Linked DNA regions of Prochlorococcus marinus str. SB. The protein of the gene in region 2 binds, or shares a complex with, the protein of the main gene of each other region. Links are inferred from orthologs where the notes say so. Each region holds a gene or a part of one and is shown on either strand. Other genes may lie near its edges.

What was found.
Region 1: the proteins of cdaA (region 2) and glmM are in contact, whole or in part, in a crystal structure (PDB 7OJS), measured with the Bacillus subtilis proteins. The link is inferred for Prochlorococcus marinus str. SB from one-to-one orthologs.

Annotation. Positions count from the first base shown.
Region 1 is NZ_JNAS01000002.1:384,078-392,063, forward strand. The notes cover bases 2,586-5,514. They hold glmM (phosphoglucosamine mutase), read left to right. Parts: upstream 2,586-3,338; coding sequence 3,339-4,691; downstream 4,692-5,514. Other genes in these bases: thyX (FAD-dependent thymidylate synthase), read left to right, coding at 2,586-2,649; EV02_RS04140 (thioredoxin domain-containing protein), read right to left, coding at 2,653-3,198; trmB (tRNA (guanosine(46)-N7)-methyltransferase TrmB), read right to left, coding at 4,699-5,328; EV02_RS0108780 (DUF3177 family protein), read left to right, coding at 5,451-5,514. In the rest of the region: global nitrogen regulator NtcA, read right to left, coding at 1-636; EV02_RS04155 (cob(I)yrinic acid a,c-diamide adenosyltransferase), read left to right, coding at 836-1,417; dcd (dCTP deaminase), read left to right, coding at 1,422-2,015; more of thyX, read left to right, coding at 2,017-2,585; more of EV02_RS0108780, read left to right, coding at 5,515-6,074; ileS (isoleucine--tRNA ligase), read right to left, coding at 6,367-7,986. UniProt on the Bacillus subtilis protein: Catalyzes the conversion of glucosamine-6-phosphate to glucosamine-1-phosphate. Glucosamine-1-phosphate is used for cell wall biosynthesis.
Region 2 is NZ_JNAS01000001.1:388,807-396,806, reverse strand. What follows is about bases 3,520-6,462. They hold cdaA (diadenylate cyclase CdaA), read right to left. Parts: upstream 5,474-6,462; coding sequence 4,565-5,473; downstream 3,520-4,564. Other genes in these bases: lysA (diaminopimelate decarboxylase), read right to left, coding at 5,508-6,462; EV02_RS06335 (isoprenyl transferase), read right to left, coding at 3,758-4,561; bioB (biotin synthase BioB), read right to left, coding at 3,520-3,752. Also shown: recombination mediator RecR, read left to right, coding at 1-404; lipA (lipoyl synthase), read left to right, coding at 408-1,307; EV02_RS06320 (hypothetical protein), read right to left, coding at 1,304-1,804; EV02_RS06325 (rhodanese-related sulfurtransferase), read right to left, coding at 1,816-2,748; more of bioB, read right to left, coding at 2,745-3,519; more of lysA, read right to left, coding at 6,463-6,875; rimI (ribosomal protein S18-alanine N-acetyltransferase), read left to right, coding at 6,968-7,408; EV02_RS06355 (ATP-dependent Clp protease ATP-binding subunit), read left to right, coding at 7,589-8,000. UniProt on the Bacillus subtilis protein: One of 3 paralogous diadenylate cyclases (DAC) in this bacteria, catalyzing the condensation of 2 ATP molecules into cyclic di-AMP (c-di-AMP). Upon expression in E.coli leads to c-di-AMP synthesis.

The DNA.
Region 1 (7,986 bases), on a different replicon or contig from region 2:
TGTAATGGTTACTCTTGTAGAACCAATAGCTTCAGCAATTGCCTGATGTGAAAGCCTTAAATCTATCGTAATACCTTTTTCACTTGCAACTCCAAAGTCTCTACAAAGGACCATTAAAAAACTTACTAAACGAGAAGACATATCTCTATGTGTGAGAGTTTCTATCATAGTTTCAGTTTGAAGGATCCTACTTGAAAGCCCCTGTAAAAGTAAAAGTCCTACTGATGCATCTTCCTCTATAGCTCTTAAAACAGAATTTGCAGGTGCTGTTATCATTTCAACTCTTGTAAATGCTATTGCATGGTAAAAACGATCGGATCTATGGCCTGTTAGAAGAGATAAAACACCAAAGAGACTATTTTCTCTTAAAAGAGCCACAGTTATTTCTTCACCTGACTCATAAACTCTTGAAAGTCTTACTGCTCCTCTTCTTATAAGATAAACCCTTTCAGCAGGGTCTCCAGGAAAGAATATTGTTTTAGACCTCTCAACCATTTCTGTGCTTGCACCATCTAGACCTCTAATAACTTCCATTAAAGTTCTATTGATTGGAAAACGTTCTCCAACAGAGTTAATTTTACTTTGTCCGGAATGTTGCGAACTAAAGCGGTTGAATCCTCTTGAAGCAGGTATCATAAATATCTTAATTATTAAAAAATTTAAGGAGGCACCTTGAAATATCTTGTATCAACAGTAACAATTTTCAATTCTTATCAGAATATCGACAAGCTTTTTCCCGTCAGTTTCAAATTACTTGACTCTTTTTTAAGTAAAATTACACTATATGCAGCGTCATTAGATTCTAATTATACTGCATGTAGAAAGAATCTAAATAATGGTAATTAGCTCATCCAATATTTATTCCAAAAATAATCTAGATGTTGTAAAAACAAATACTGCTAACAAAAATAACGTAAAAAAATTTTCACAAAACGGACAAATTCAAATCTATCAATCTTCTCATAGAGGAAGCTACACATCTATTATTAGAGACTCTCTGAGAAATGCTGCTCTTGGTAGGAAAGTGCTACTAATACAATTTATGAAAGGAGGAGTCAAACAAGGAGTTGATAATGCAGTAAAGCTATGCGGTAATTTAACCTGGGTAAGATCATCACATTCCTTTGATCAGTATAATTCTGAAGCAATTGTAAATAATAAAAATTTAAAAAAATCTATTCATGAATCTACTATTGAATTATGGAATTTTTGTAAAAAAGAACTACAGTCTGGAGAGAATGACCAAATAATACTTGATGAAATTTTTTTAGCTATTGACATGAAAATTATCGATAAAGATGATTTGATTTCAACACTTGAAAACCGATTTATATCGGGAGATGTAATCCTTACTGGTACAGAGATACCCAAAAATTTATTATTAATGGCTAACCAAATTACCGAACTTCGCTCATAAAACAATGTTAAAAAATGATCTCTGGATAAATCAAAAAGCTTCGGAAGGTATGATACAACCCTTTCAATCAAATTTGGTGAGACATCTTGAGCCTGACAATAAACAAAAGCCAGTTTTGAGTTACGGATGTTCATCTTATGGCTATGATTTAAGACTTTCATCAAAAGAATTCCTAATTTTCAGACATATCCCTGGGACTGTAATGAACCCCAAAAATTTTAATCCCAATAATCTAGAGAAAACTGTTCTTCACCATGATAATGATGGAGACTTTTTTATTCTTCCTGCTCACTCCTATGGTTTAGGAGTTGCTCTAGAAAAGATGAAAGTGCCAGAAAATATAACTGTAATCTGTATAGGCAAAAGTACTTACGCACGGCTTGGGATTATTGTTAATACAACTCCCGCAGAGGCAGGGTGGGAAGGTCATCTGACTTTAGAGTTTAGTAATAGTTCAGGTGCAGATTGCAGAATATATGCTGAAGAGGGTATTTGCCAATTACTCTTTTTTGAAGGCGATCCATGCTCCACAACTTATGAAGATAGAAGAGGTAAATATCAAAACCAACCAGAAAAAGTAACTCTTGCAAAGATCTAAAATGTGTAATGTTGAACTAATTTCGCTAACTCCTGATGCAGAAAAAACAATGGCTTACATTGCAAGAGTCAGCAATCCAAAAAATCAGGAAAATGAAGACTATTCGAAATTATTGAGTTATTGCATAAAAAATGAACATTGGAGTGTTTTTGAACAGTCATTTATGACTTTACAAATAGAAACTAACAGAGGAATCGCTGCCCAAATTTTAAGACATAGATCCTTTACTTTCCAGGAATTTTCACAGAGATATGCAGATAGTTCTCAATTGGGTAATATTCCCTTACCAGAGTTAAGGCGTCAAGATTTTAAAAACAGACAAAATTCGATTCCTGATCTCCCTGATGAGTTAAAAAAAAGATTTAATGAAAAAATTGGATTACATTTTCAGGCTGCTTCAGAATTATATGAAGATTTACTTGCTGAAGGCGTAGCCAAAGAATGTGCGAGATTTGTTTTACCATTAGCAACTCCAACAAGAATCTATATGTCTGGATCATGCAGATCGTGGATCCATTACATTCATTTAAGATCAGCTCACGGTACTCAAAAAGAACACAAGTCTATCGCCGAAAATTGCAAGTCTATTTTTAAAAAAAGTTTTCCGATTGTATCAAAATCTTTAGAATGGTAAAAATTATCCATGACTACGAGGATTAACCTCATTATTTGTATTTTCTTTAATTGTTGAAAATTCACCATTAATAATTTCCTCATAGGGTTCCCCTTCTTTTTTTATATTATTTAGAGATTTTCTTATTTTTATTTCATCTTGCTTACCAATAAAAGTAGATATTAGATTACCATTTTTATCAAAAAGATTAACTTGAGGAATTCCGTTTACAGCAAACTTCTGGATGTAATTACCCCATTTTTGATTATCAACATTTAAAAAAACAAAATTAATATCTTTTCCGTATTCATCTTTAAAAGCAGAAACTTGTGGAGCCATTTCTTTGCAAACTTCACACCACTCAGCATAAAATTCTAGAAATGTAGGCTTATTGTTTGTAAAAGCTATTTCAGGGTCAACAGATAATTCCCCAAAACTCTTTAGAAGGTAAGTTGATTTAAACAAGATATTTCTAAACAAAATCAGTGAAATGATAACAATTGATAAAATCAAAATAAGTATTGTTTTTAAATTTGTCTTTAAAATTTGCTCTCGACTCTCAGATTGCACTATTAAGAAATTACATACTAAAAACATCTTAAATAAGTTAAATAAATAAAGAGAATTGAAATCTATAAGTTTTTAATCAACTGATAAAATAGTAATGACTAAATAATTACCAAAACTTCTTTAATTCCTGAAATCTAATTATGCAATCAATCTTCGGAACTGATGGAATAAGAGGTAGATTTAATGTAGAGATAACCTATTCACTAGCCTACAAAGTAGCATATGCTCTAGGTTCGAGCTTAGAGAATAAAAGTCCAATAATAATTGGAAGAGATACAAGAATTAGTGGAAATATTCTTCTTCAGGCAATAGTTCAAGGTATAAAGGATAGTGGCAAAAAATTTATAAATCTTGGTATCTGCCCTACCCCAGCTATACCTTTTTTAATCAAACAAGAAAAACTGAGTAGTGGGATCATGATATCTGCAAGTCATAATCCGCCAGAATATAATGGCATAAAAATTTTTGATCATAATGGTCAAAAAATTTCTAAATATTTTGAAAAAAAAATTCAGAAATTAATTGAAGAGTCAAATTACAATATCTCAGTCCCTTCAGAAGTGATTCCCCGAAATACAAATAAAGATCTTATCGATATTTATATCAAAAGCCTAATCCAAACAATGGGTGGAGAAAATCTAAGCGGGTTGAAAATAATATTAGACACATGCCATGGATCAGCGGCAACCTGCGCAAAAAAAATTTTTCAGTCTCTTGGTGCTGATGTAAAAGTTATCAATAACTCTCAAAATGGGTTGAAAATTAATATGAATTGTGGTTCTACCAACCTCGAACCATTAAAAAAAGCATTAAGAGAGAGTCCTGCAGATATTGGTTTTAGCTTCGATGGGGATGCCGATAGAGTAATTGGAATAGATTCAAAAGGAAATGTTTTAGATGGAGATCACATTCTTTTTCTTTGGGGTAGAGAACTTATGGAACAAAAAATTCTCACAAATAATTTACTAATATCAACGCAAATGGCAAACTTAGGTTTTGAAAAGGCTTGGGAGAAAATTGGAGGAATTTTATATAGAACTGATGTAGGAGATAAAAATGTGCATGATGCAATTAAGGAAAAGGAAGCAGTTTTAGGAGGTGAGCAGTCAGGTCATATACTTTCAAAAATTAACAACTTTTCTGGAGATGGGATATTGACTGCACTTCAAATTTCTAAATTTTGTAAAAAGAAAAATATTAATCTAAATGATTGGCTTAAAAGTAGTTTCAAACCTTATCCTCAAAAACTAACTAATATCAATCTAGATTTTAATTTTAATAAATTAAATCCAGAAACTAAAAGCTTGATTGATCAAACTATAGAGTTTTTTCAGAAAATATATTCGGATAATTGCAGAGTTTATATTAGGCCTAGCGGCACAGAACCCGTTATGAGAGTTCTAGTTGAGGCCAAAAATCATAAGAAAGTTCATTCTGTATCAAACGAAATAACAAACAAACTCTTTTTAGAAATTAATAAAATAACAAATTAATAATGAATTAAATTTTTATATAAATCCTTTCAAAAATATCAAGTTGATTAAAAATTACATATTTTTCCCGATTTGTTTTAACTTTATTTGGATTAAAACTTTCGGAATAATTAAAATCTTTTTTATCTATTGTTTTAAAATAAAAATTACTTAATATAGTGTAATCCATATAATCAAATAAATCCTTTACATCCGTTTTTATAAAAATTAGTGTCCCTTTTTGCAATGAATTTGAGAGAATGTTAATAAATTCTGGCTGAATTATACGCCTTTTATAATGTCTCTTTTTAAACCATGGATCAGGAAAATTAAAAGAAAGACTTTTTAGATTTTTAATAATAAATTTACTTTGGACATCATTCAAAATATTATTAGCATTACCAAATATAAAATATAGATTTTTAATTTCTCTTTCAATCGCTTTTAATTTAGCATTTTTGACTAATTTCTCACGGATTTCAATTCCTAAATAATTCCAATTGGTATTAACTAAAGCCAAATCAAATAGAAACTCACCAGCAGCACAACCTATATCCAAATGAAGATTCGATTTAGAATCGCCAAACATTTCACTCAAAGAAGGTATTCTCTCAATTTGATTGAAATTACTACTAAGAGGATTAACATGCTGTCTCATAAAATTATCAATATATTCCTAAGAAATAATATAAGGATGCATAATATTCATAACTATGACAATAGTAAGTTCAAAAGTAACAGTTTGATGTTTAATTATTATGTATTTAAAAAGAAAAAGTTTTGAACGCTATTAATCAACTTTCTATTTGGCTATCCTTTCAACTTTCAGTAATTTTCCTTATTGGTATTCCTATTACTCTATCCTTTTGGTCAATTAAAAAAAGAAATAAAGCAGTTTTTAAACTTCTATCAATTTATTGGAAAGTATCCCTTTTATTTTTTATAAGCCTTCTACTTTTAATAGGAAAGTATAATTATGCTCTTGTGATAACGAACATTTCAACATTATTAATAACAGTTTCAGTTTGGTTTTGGAACGATATTAATGATGAATTAAGAGAATATGATTTTTCTCACTCCCTTACCACAACGACAAAAATATGGAGATGGACGATAACTTTTATATCTCTCAATTTCTTTATTCAGACTTTACTAAACTTCAACTGTTTTTCTTTTATTAATTCCGATGCGTGTGCAATATGGCTCCAGCCTTCTTCAAATCTATATTTTATTATAAAAAATTTATTTAATTTTTTCTTTGGAGCTAACTTTACCCTGCCGATATCAAAATTCTTAGGATTATTTTCATTATTAATCTATATTTTAGGCCTTATCCAATGGTCAATAATCAAATTACCTAAAAATGGAAGAAACTCCTGCTTCTCAGAAAATGGCAAAAATTAATTTTATAAATAGTCTTGAAAAAATCAGTTCCGAGATACCTGATAGGATGCTTTAACTAGAGGAATCCATTCTAAAAGAAAATCAAAAAGAACAATTAGAAATAATTATTTTCAAAGGTTTCAGTAGCTCAACAACTCATCCAATTGAAATAGATTAAGAAAAGAAATTTATAGGATTTAGGTAAATACTTACAAACTTTAAACTTTATAAAACACCCTTAACAGAAATCGAAGATAATTTTATAAGAGCAAATCAAAACTCAGTTTTCTTTTTGAATCAAAAAAAACTGGATTTAGGTAAATTCAAAATTAATAATATTTGAACATCTTTTACATAATTTTGTATTTTGGATTCCATTAAACGTTTCTTTTTGATAATGCCAACATCTATCACATTTTTGACCTTGAGCTTTCATTATTTGAATTTTACCAAGTACATTGTTATCAATAATCAGAGAATTCTCCACCAAATCTGATACCACTTGGAAGTTTGATACTATAAGCCAATCCCTAAATACATCTACATCTTGATTGCCAAATTCTTTTAGCCAAGTCAGTGAATCCTCTACAACTTTATCTTCAGGTAAATAATTAACTTCAGTTTCTAAAGCTGCTCCAATTATTTGCTTGTTCCTACATCCTTCTATAGCCTTATTAATTTCAACTCTCAAATTTCTTAAATTTGCAATGTGCTCATTAAGCATCTGATTTTTCCATGACTGCGAAAATATTGGCCATCCTCTTTGAAAGACTGATTTTTCTTCAGTTGAATATGGAATATTTTGCCAAATATCTTCTGCCATATGACAAAGCACTGGAGAAATAAGTACCGCTAAATTTTCAACAACTTTTGACATGACGAACTGACAAGATCTTCTCCTAAATTGTGATTTAGAACTTACATACAACCTATCTTTCGCAATATCCAAATAAAAATTTGATAGATCTACAACGCAAAAACTTTGCAAAATTTGGAAAAATTTTGAAAATTCATAATTTTCATAAGCATTTGATATTTGATCAGTAACCTCAACTAATCTACCTAACATCCATTGATCTAAGAGAGGCAATTGATCAATTTCAAAATTATCAATTTTAGGATCATAATCATGAATATTACCTAGAAGATATCTTGCAGTATTACGAACTTTTCTATAAACGTCTGAAAGTTGCTTGAGTATATTGGAACCAATTGGAACATCTACTGAATAATCTACAGAGCTTACCCATAGCCTTAAAACATCAGCGCCATAAGCGGGATCAATTTTTTTATTATTACCCCCATTAATAATTATATTTGGATCAACAACATTTCCTAGAGATTTGCTCATTTTTCTTCCGTTTTCATCAAGTGCAAAACCATGAGTTAAAACCTTCTTATATGGAGGTTTATTATTGACTGCAACAGATGTTAACAAAGAAGACTGAAACCAACCTCGATGTTGATCTGAGCCCTCTAAATAAAGATCTGCTGGATACTTTAATTCACTTCTAAGTTCACATACTGCGGCCCAGCTAGATCCTGAATCGAACCAAACATCCATCGTATCTGTTCCTTTTTTCCAAAGATCAGATTCTTTTGCATAATTTTCTGGCAATAGATTCTTAACATCCCAATTCCACCAAATATCTGCTCCATGTTCACTAAAAAGTTCTTGAATATGATTAATAATCTCTTTGTTAAGCAGAATATCATTACCATTTTTTTTATAGAAAACTGGAATTGGGACTCCCCATGACCTTTGTCTAGAAATACACCAATCTCCTCTGCCAACAACCATAGAATAAATCCTTTTCTTTCCAGTTGCTGGCATCCATTCAACCTCTTCGATTGCCTTTAATGCCGATGATCTAAAGCCATTTACAGATGCAAACCATTGTTCTGTTGCCCTAAAAATAGTTGGTTTCTTGGT
Region 2 (8,000 bases):
CAGAAGATGAATGCGAAATTTGTAGAAATACTGAAAGAAATCAAAAACTAATCTGTGTAGTAGCAGAAACTAAAGATTTGCTTGCTCTGGAGCGCGCCAGAGAATTTAAAGGTGTTTACCATGTTATTGGTGGTTTAATATCCCCAATGGATTCTGTTGGCCCCGAACTCTTAGAAATAAGAAGCTTGGTAGAGAGAGTTAGTAAGTCAGAAATAGATGAGATCATATTGGCATTGACCCCAAGTGTTGAGGGAGATACAACAAGTCTTTATATTGGAAAATTGTTAGCCCCTTTTACTAAAGTTACGAGGATTGCATATGGGCTCCCAATGGGCAGTGAACTTGAATATGTGGATGAAGTTACACTTGCAAGGGCCTTAGAGGGCAGAACAAATCTAAATTAGACAATGATACACAATAATCTAATCAAGAAAGAAAAAATCTTAAGACTTCCCTCTTGGATTAAATTTCCTATTAGTAAAGCTTCAGAATTCGAAAAAATACAAACACTAATCAAAAAATCAAATATTCATACTATTTGTGAAGAAGCAAGATGTCCAAATAGAGCAGAATGTTATGCCTCAGGAACAGCTACCTTCTTACTGGGTGGATCGATATGTTCTCGTTCATGTGCTTTTTGTCAGGTAAATAAAGGTAGACCTAGTTCTATCAATATTGATGAATGTACTCAAGTGGCTGAAGCAGTGAAAGTACTAAATTTGAAATATGTTGTTTTGACATCTGTAGCTAGAGACGATCTCCCTGATCATGGTGCAAATTTATTTATATCTACAATTGATGAGATTAGAAAAATTGATTCAACAATTAAAATTGAAGTTTTAACTCCTGATTTATGGGGTGGAGGCAAAAATCTTGATGAAACAAATAACCTTCAGACTGAGAGATTGAAGATGATTTTAGAAAAAGATCCAATATGCTTTAATCATAATCTTGAAACTGTTGAAAGACTGCAAAAAGAAGTTAGGAGGGGTGCAAATTATAAAAAATCCCTTAGCTTACTAAAAAAGTCAAAGGATATTGCTCCTCATATTCAAACTAAATCAGGAATTATGTTAGGACTTGGGGAAACATTGGATGAAATAAAAAATACAATTTATGATCTTAAAAAAATAGATTGTGATCAAATTACAATTGGCCAATATTTAAGGCCCTCATTCAATCATTTGGCAGTTAAGAAATATTGGGATCCATCAGAGTTTGAATATTTATATCGCTTCTCTAAGGAATTAGGATTCAAAAAAGTATCTTCTGGCCCTTTAGTTAGAAGTAGTTATCACGCGGGTTAACTTTCTCCAATTAAAGAGAGTTTCTTTTCAAGTCTTTTCAATATGGAAATACATTCCCCGTTCATAAGTGTGCCAGCACCTCCCCAAATCAACCTTAATAAAAGATCTTCTGGGCTAGAACCAACTTCTTTGACAATTTTGAATCCTATTAACTTGAAATATCTTACAAGTTTTTTACTATATCCTTCACTATCAAAAATAGCTAAAAGTCTTACTTTGTTGCTTGATTTTTTTTCAATTGCCCAAGCCATAGTTGTTGCCCATATTAATTCCGAAACAAAAGCAGGAGCTTTACTAAGGATTCTTAATGTATCAAGCTGAATACCTTGTTTATTTAAATAAGTCCAACCTTTCATTTCGGCCCAAATCTTAATTATGTTATCTTTCTGTTCTGCAATTACGATTCTAAAAAAACATAATCCGATAGTTTCTCTAACTTGAATTTTAATTAATAATCCAATGGAACCTGCTAATTTTTCTAATTCTTCAACTTTCATGATTTTGAAAATTAGTCCTTATAGATTTTATGATTTTCCACTTTTGATCTATCGATTTGTTTTTGTCTTTCTTCAAACCTTTTCCTATCATCATCGCTGAATTTGTCTATGCAGAAATGACATTGGATACCCTTTCTATATTCTTTTCTTTCTTGATCTTGAATTGAAATTGGCATTCCACATGCATGACAAATCGAGTAAGATCCTTTTTCTAAATCTTGATCTAAAGCAACTCTTTTATCAAAAACATAACATTCACCTTCAAATAAGTTTTTTTCTTTTGGTATATCGTCAAGGTATTGAAGTATACCCCCTTGTAGGTGATAAATATTTTTATAACCTTTCTTTCTAAGTAAACTAGTAGCTTTTTCACATCTTATTCCTCCGGTACAAAACATTGCTATATTTGTATTCTGTTTATTTTCTAAATGGGTTTCTAAATGATCATCTACCCATTTGGGGAATTCGCGAAAATTTCTTGTATTTGGGTTTATAGAGTTCTGAAATGTACCTAAAGAAACCTCATAATGATTTCTAGTATCAATTACTATTGTATTTTGATTTTTAATTAACTTATTCCAATCAACTGAGTCAATATAGGTCCCATTATTTTCTGCAGGGTTTATTTCAGGGACACCCATGGTAACTATTTCTTTTTTGATTTTTATTTTTAATTTTTTGAAGACTTTCTCTTTTGAAAAGTTTACTTTTATATTCAAATTTCTATTACCTGCATATTTATTAATTAAATTGATAACAAAATCAATTACATTTTTCTCGGCACAAATAGTTCCATTAATACCCTCACTAGCAAAAATTAACAATCCTGAAAGATCATTTTCATTTTCGATTTCTAATAATTTATTTTTTAGATCAATAATTAAGTTTTCTTGAAATGGGAAGAAAGAGTAAAGAGAGACTATTTTATAATTTTTGCCTTTCATAAAGAAGATAATGTTTTTTCACGAGTTTCAAAATCTTTGTTAAATGATAATCCTACCTCTTTAAGAAGTTTTCTGTCTGATTGAAAAGATGGATTTGAAGTTGTTAGTAACTCATCTCCATAAAAAATTGAATTTGCCCCACATTGAAAACATAAAATTTGGGCTTCTTTTGAAAGCTTTTCTCGCCCTGCACTTAATCTTATTTTACTTTTAGGCATAAGAATTCTTGCTGTAGCTATCATCCTTATCATTTCAATAGAATCAATTTCTTGATTATCTTCTAAACCAGTACCTTCAATAGCTACTAATGAATTTATAGGAACACTTTCTGGGTGTGGATTCATGTTTGAAAGGACTTCCAAAAGAGATGCTCTATCTCCATTAGTTTCACCCAAGCCTATTATCCCTCCACAACAAACATTTATTCCTGCATTTCTTACTCTTTTTATAGTATCTAGTCTGTCTTGATAAGTTCTAGTCGTAATAATATTTTTATAATGCTCAGGACTAGTATCAAGATTGTGGTTATACGCGGTCAAACCTGCATCAGCCAGTCTTGAAGCTTGATCTTCTGTAAGCATTCCTGCAGTAACACATGCTTCCATCCCTAAATCTCTTACACCGCTAACCATCTCTAACATTGCATTAAAAGATTTCCCATCTCTAATTTCTCTCCACGCCCAACCCATACAAAACCTATCTGCACCTTCATTTTTTGCTATTTGAGCTCTTGCTAAAACCTGTTCAACTTGAAATTGTGGATGACTTTTAATTTCGCTAGCACTATAAATAGATTGGCTACAGTAGGAACAATTTTCCTCACATCCACCAGTTTTTACGCTGAACAATGATGCTAATTGAATATCGTACTTATTAAATTTCCTATGAACGTTTTGTGATTCCCACATTAAATCAATAAGAGGCATATTAAGTATTTCCAATATCTCCTCTTTATTCCAATCAAACCTAATTTCTTTTAATAACTGATTATTCGAATTAGCCATATTTATTAGGATAAATATTGAGAATCTTCAAAAGATTCATTTGGTAATGATTCTATACCGCCGAAACGTCTATTTCTTGATTGGTAATCAATTATGGCTTTAAAAAATTCATGCTCATTGAACTCTGGCCAAAGTACATCAGATATATAAATTTCTGAATATGCTAATTGCCATAGTAAAAAATTACTTATCCTTTTTTCGCCACTAGTTCTTATTAATAATTCTGGATCCTTAATACCTCCAGTTAATAGTTCTGAATTAAATAATTCTTCATTAATTTCACTTGGTTTAATTTCCCCAGCAGAAGATTTTAATGCTAGTTCTTTTGCAACTTGAACAATTTCTTGTCTACCTCCGTAGTTAACACAAACATTAAATAAAAATTTATTATTATTTTCAGTAAGTGATTCTGAACTAGAGATTAGTTCTTTTAAATTTTTTGGGAAAGGAGTTAAATCCCCAATAAATTTTATTTTTGTTGATTCTTCATGTATCTCTTTAATTTCCTTTTTTAAAACTTCACTAAAAAGATTTATGAGGAAATCAACTTCTTTTGTTGGCCTTGTCCAATTTTCAGTTGAAAAAGCATAAACAGTAATTACTTTACAACCTAAATTTTTAGCAGCTTTGAGAACTTTTTTTAATACATTAACGCCCTGTTTATGACCAAATGATCTGGGTAAACCTTTTCTGGTCGCCCATCTCCCATTGCCGTCCATAATTATTGCTACATGGTTGGGTAATTTTTGCTTATCTATTTTTAATAATAAGTCATTAATTTTATCCTCTATTACATTTTCTAAACTCATTAGCTAATCCTTTTTGTTAATAAAAATTTCTGATTTTTCTGACTCTTTTTTATTAATATCAGTGATAATATTATCATCTGAGTCTGTTTTTTGGGATAAGACATTTTTACTTAAAGATACTTTATTTGATCCCATAGAGTTTTGATTACCAATCAATTTTGCAAGAAGTTCTTGTAACCTGCTGCTGGTTATTGGCCTTTCGAGTTTGCCTTGGTTTGCTAATGATAATGTACCTGTTTCTTCAGAAACAACAATACAAATACATCTGTCAAATCTTTCTGTAATACCTAATGCTGCTAGATGTCTAGTGCCATATCTACTTATACCTTGTCTTGAAAGAGGAAGTATTACGCCGGCAGAAATTATTTTATTCCCTTTCACAAGAACTGCTCCGTCATGTAAAGGCGTATCTGTTGCAAAAAGATTTATTAAAAGGTCAGTTGATAATTGTGCCTCAATTTTGGTGCCTGAATATAAAAAATCTTCAGGTCTTAAATCACTCCCCAAATCTACAACGATTAAAGCGCCTCTTCTATTTTGAGAAAGTTTACCTGCAGTATCAACTAACTGAGTAATAGTAGTTGAAGTTGCTCTAAATTCTTTTGGTGGATTCCCAAGTAATACAGCTAACCTTCCAGTGCCTAGTAATTCCATTAATCTTCTTAACTCTCCTTGCCAAAGAATCGCTAATGAAAGAGAGCAAGCTAGGACAACAGCATCAATTAATTTTGATGTTAGGGGTAAGGATGCATATCTTTGAATAAACCATGCGGATGATACCAAAAACAAATAGCCTCTTAGAAGCCATAATGTTCTTTGTTCTTTTACTCTAGAGAATAATAAAAGTCCGAAACCAAGAGCAAATAAGACATCTAATAAAAGCTTAAAATTTATAATTCCCCAAAAATTCACACTAAAAACAAAATTAATTTAAATTTACCTAATTTTATTTAATAAAGCGATCAGGCAAAACATCATATTTCAAAAGATCAAGCGGACTTTCTCTTTTTTGAATAATCTCTGCTTCTCCATTACAAACTAAAAGTGATGCAGGTCTCGGAATTCTGTTGTAGTTAGAACTCATTGAATTATTGTAAGCACCAGTACCAAAAACACATATTAGATCTCCTGTTTCGCAATTTGCTAGTTCTATCTCCTTAAACAATACATCTCCCGATTCGCAGTGTTTACCAGCGATTGTATATTTATTTTTTGAGTTAATATTTAAGGGGTTTTTTACCAAACAGGCAGAATAATTTGATTGATATGTTATTGGCCTTGGATTATCACTCATCCCGCCATCAACTGACAAATAAGTTCTGATTCCAGGAATTTCTTTAAAAGCTCCAATCTTGTAAATTGTTATGCCTGCTGTAGAAACGATGGATCTTCCAGGTTCACACATCAATTTTGGTAGATCTAAATTGTGTTTTTTACAAGCTTTAAAAACCGAGTTGGAAATTGTTTTAACCCATTCATCGATAGAAGGTGGATCGTCATATGTTGTATATTTAATGCCTAAACCTCCACCGACATTAAGTTCATTAATATTATGGCCAAATTTTTTGGCGTCTAAAATAACTTTTACCATTATTTCACCTAGATCCTTATGTGGGTCTAGTTCAAAGATCTGGGAACCAATATGGGCATGTAGGCCTTTTAATTTTAAATGTTTAGTTTCGCTTATGGTCGCAAATAAATTATTCAGATATTCAATTCCAAAACCAAACTTGCTATCAAATGAACCTGTTCTTATGTATTCATGTGTATGGCATTCGATTCCAGGAGTAAAGCGAATCATTATTTCTAAGTCATGATCTAATGAATTTGATACTTCCTCTAATCTTCTTAAGTCATAGTCATTATCTACAATTATTTTGATGTTATTTCTAATTGCGAAATCAATTTCTTTATCAGATTTATTATTCCCATGAAAAACAATTTTTTCGTTTGGTACCCCACCCTTTAGAGCAGTTAATAATTCTCCCTCTGACACTGCATCAAGTCCTAAACCTTCTGAGGAAACAAGATTACTCATGAATATAGAGCTATTTGCTTTGGAAGCATATATAGGTAGAGATTCCCCTGGGTAATATTTTTCTAATGCTTTTTTATAAGCTCTACAAGACTTTCTCAAAGTGATTTCATCCAATATATAAAGGGGGGAATCATATCTTTTAACCAACTCTTCAATAGAACATCCGCCAACTGACAATTTCCCATCTCCTCCAATGGATGTGGAAATAGGTACAATATTTTTATTAGGACTTTCTAAGTCAATTTTCTCTTTTAAAAAAGATTGTTTTTCTTCCATGGGAGAACTTTAAATAAAGTTTTGCCAAAACCGTCATATTTTATAATGACTCTAGATTTGAACTTTTTAAATATACATAATTACATAATAAAATGATATCTATCGAACAAATTTATAAGAAAGATATTGATTTATGTTATGAATTAGATTCAGATACAATTTCCTTATGGAATAAGACACAATGGGCTAACGAATTCAAAAAAGAAGATACAAAAATCTTTGGATTATTAATTACAAATTTGGTTATTGGAATATGTGTTTTTCAGGTTGTTCTTGATGAAGCTCAAATAAATTATTTTGTTGTAAATAAGAAATTTAGGAAAAGGGGTTTTGGATCATATCTTATGAGCTATTTAATAAAAAAATGTGAAAAATTAAATTTAAGAAAAATATTATTGGAGGTTTCTCAGGGTAATGTTACTGCTGAAAAATTTTATAGTCGATTTGATTTTTCTACTGTAGGAATAAGAAAAAATTATTATAAGGATGGTTCACATGCTCTCTTAAAAGAAAAAAAATTAACAACAAAATAATGTAAAAATTTAATTGTTCGGATAACCAGCATGCTTGAAATTACTGTAATTTCTTGCTATATCACTAAAAAAGTTCAATTTCACTTAATAAAATATACTTTTGGGTATTCACAAAAGCTCATTCTGAACACAAAATTGACATATTACTGGTAGGTTATTAATAGGAAACTTAATCTTCTAATGTTTGAAAGATTTACAGAAAAGGCTATTAAAGTCATTATGCTTGCTCAAGAGGAAGCTAGAAGACTCGGTCATAATTTCGTTGGAACTGAACAAATTCTTTTGGGGTTAATCGGAGAAGGAACTGGAGTTGCAGCGAAAGTTCTCAAATCACTTGGAGTTAACTTAAAAGATTCAAGGATAGAGGTAGAAAAGATAATAGGTAGAGGTTCAGGGTTTGTTGCGGTAGAGATACCTTTTACCCCTAGAGCTAAAAGAGTTTTGGAATTATCCCTCGAAGAGGCTCGTCAATTAGGTCATAATTACATTGGTACAGAACATCTTTTATTAGGTTTAATAAGAGAAGGTGAAGGTGTTGCTGCAAGAGTTCTTGAAAATCTTAATATTGACCTTACAAAAGTTAGAACTCAAG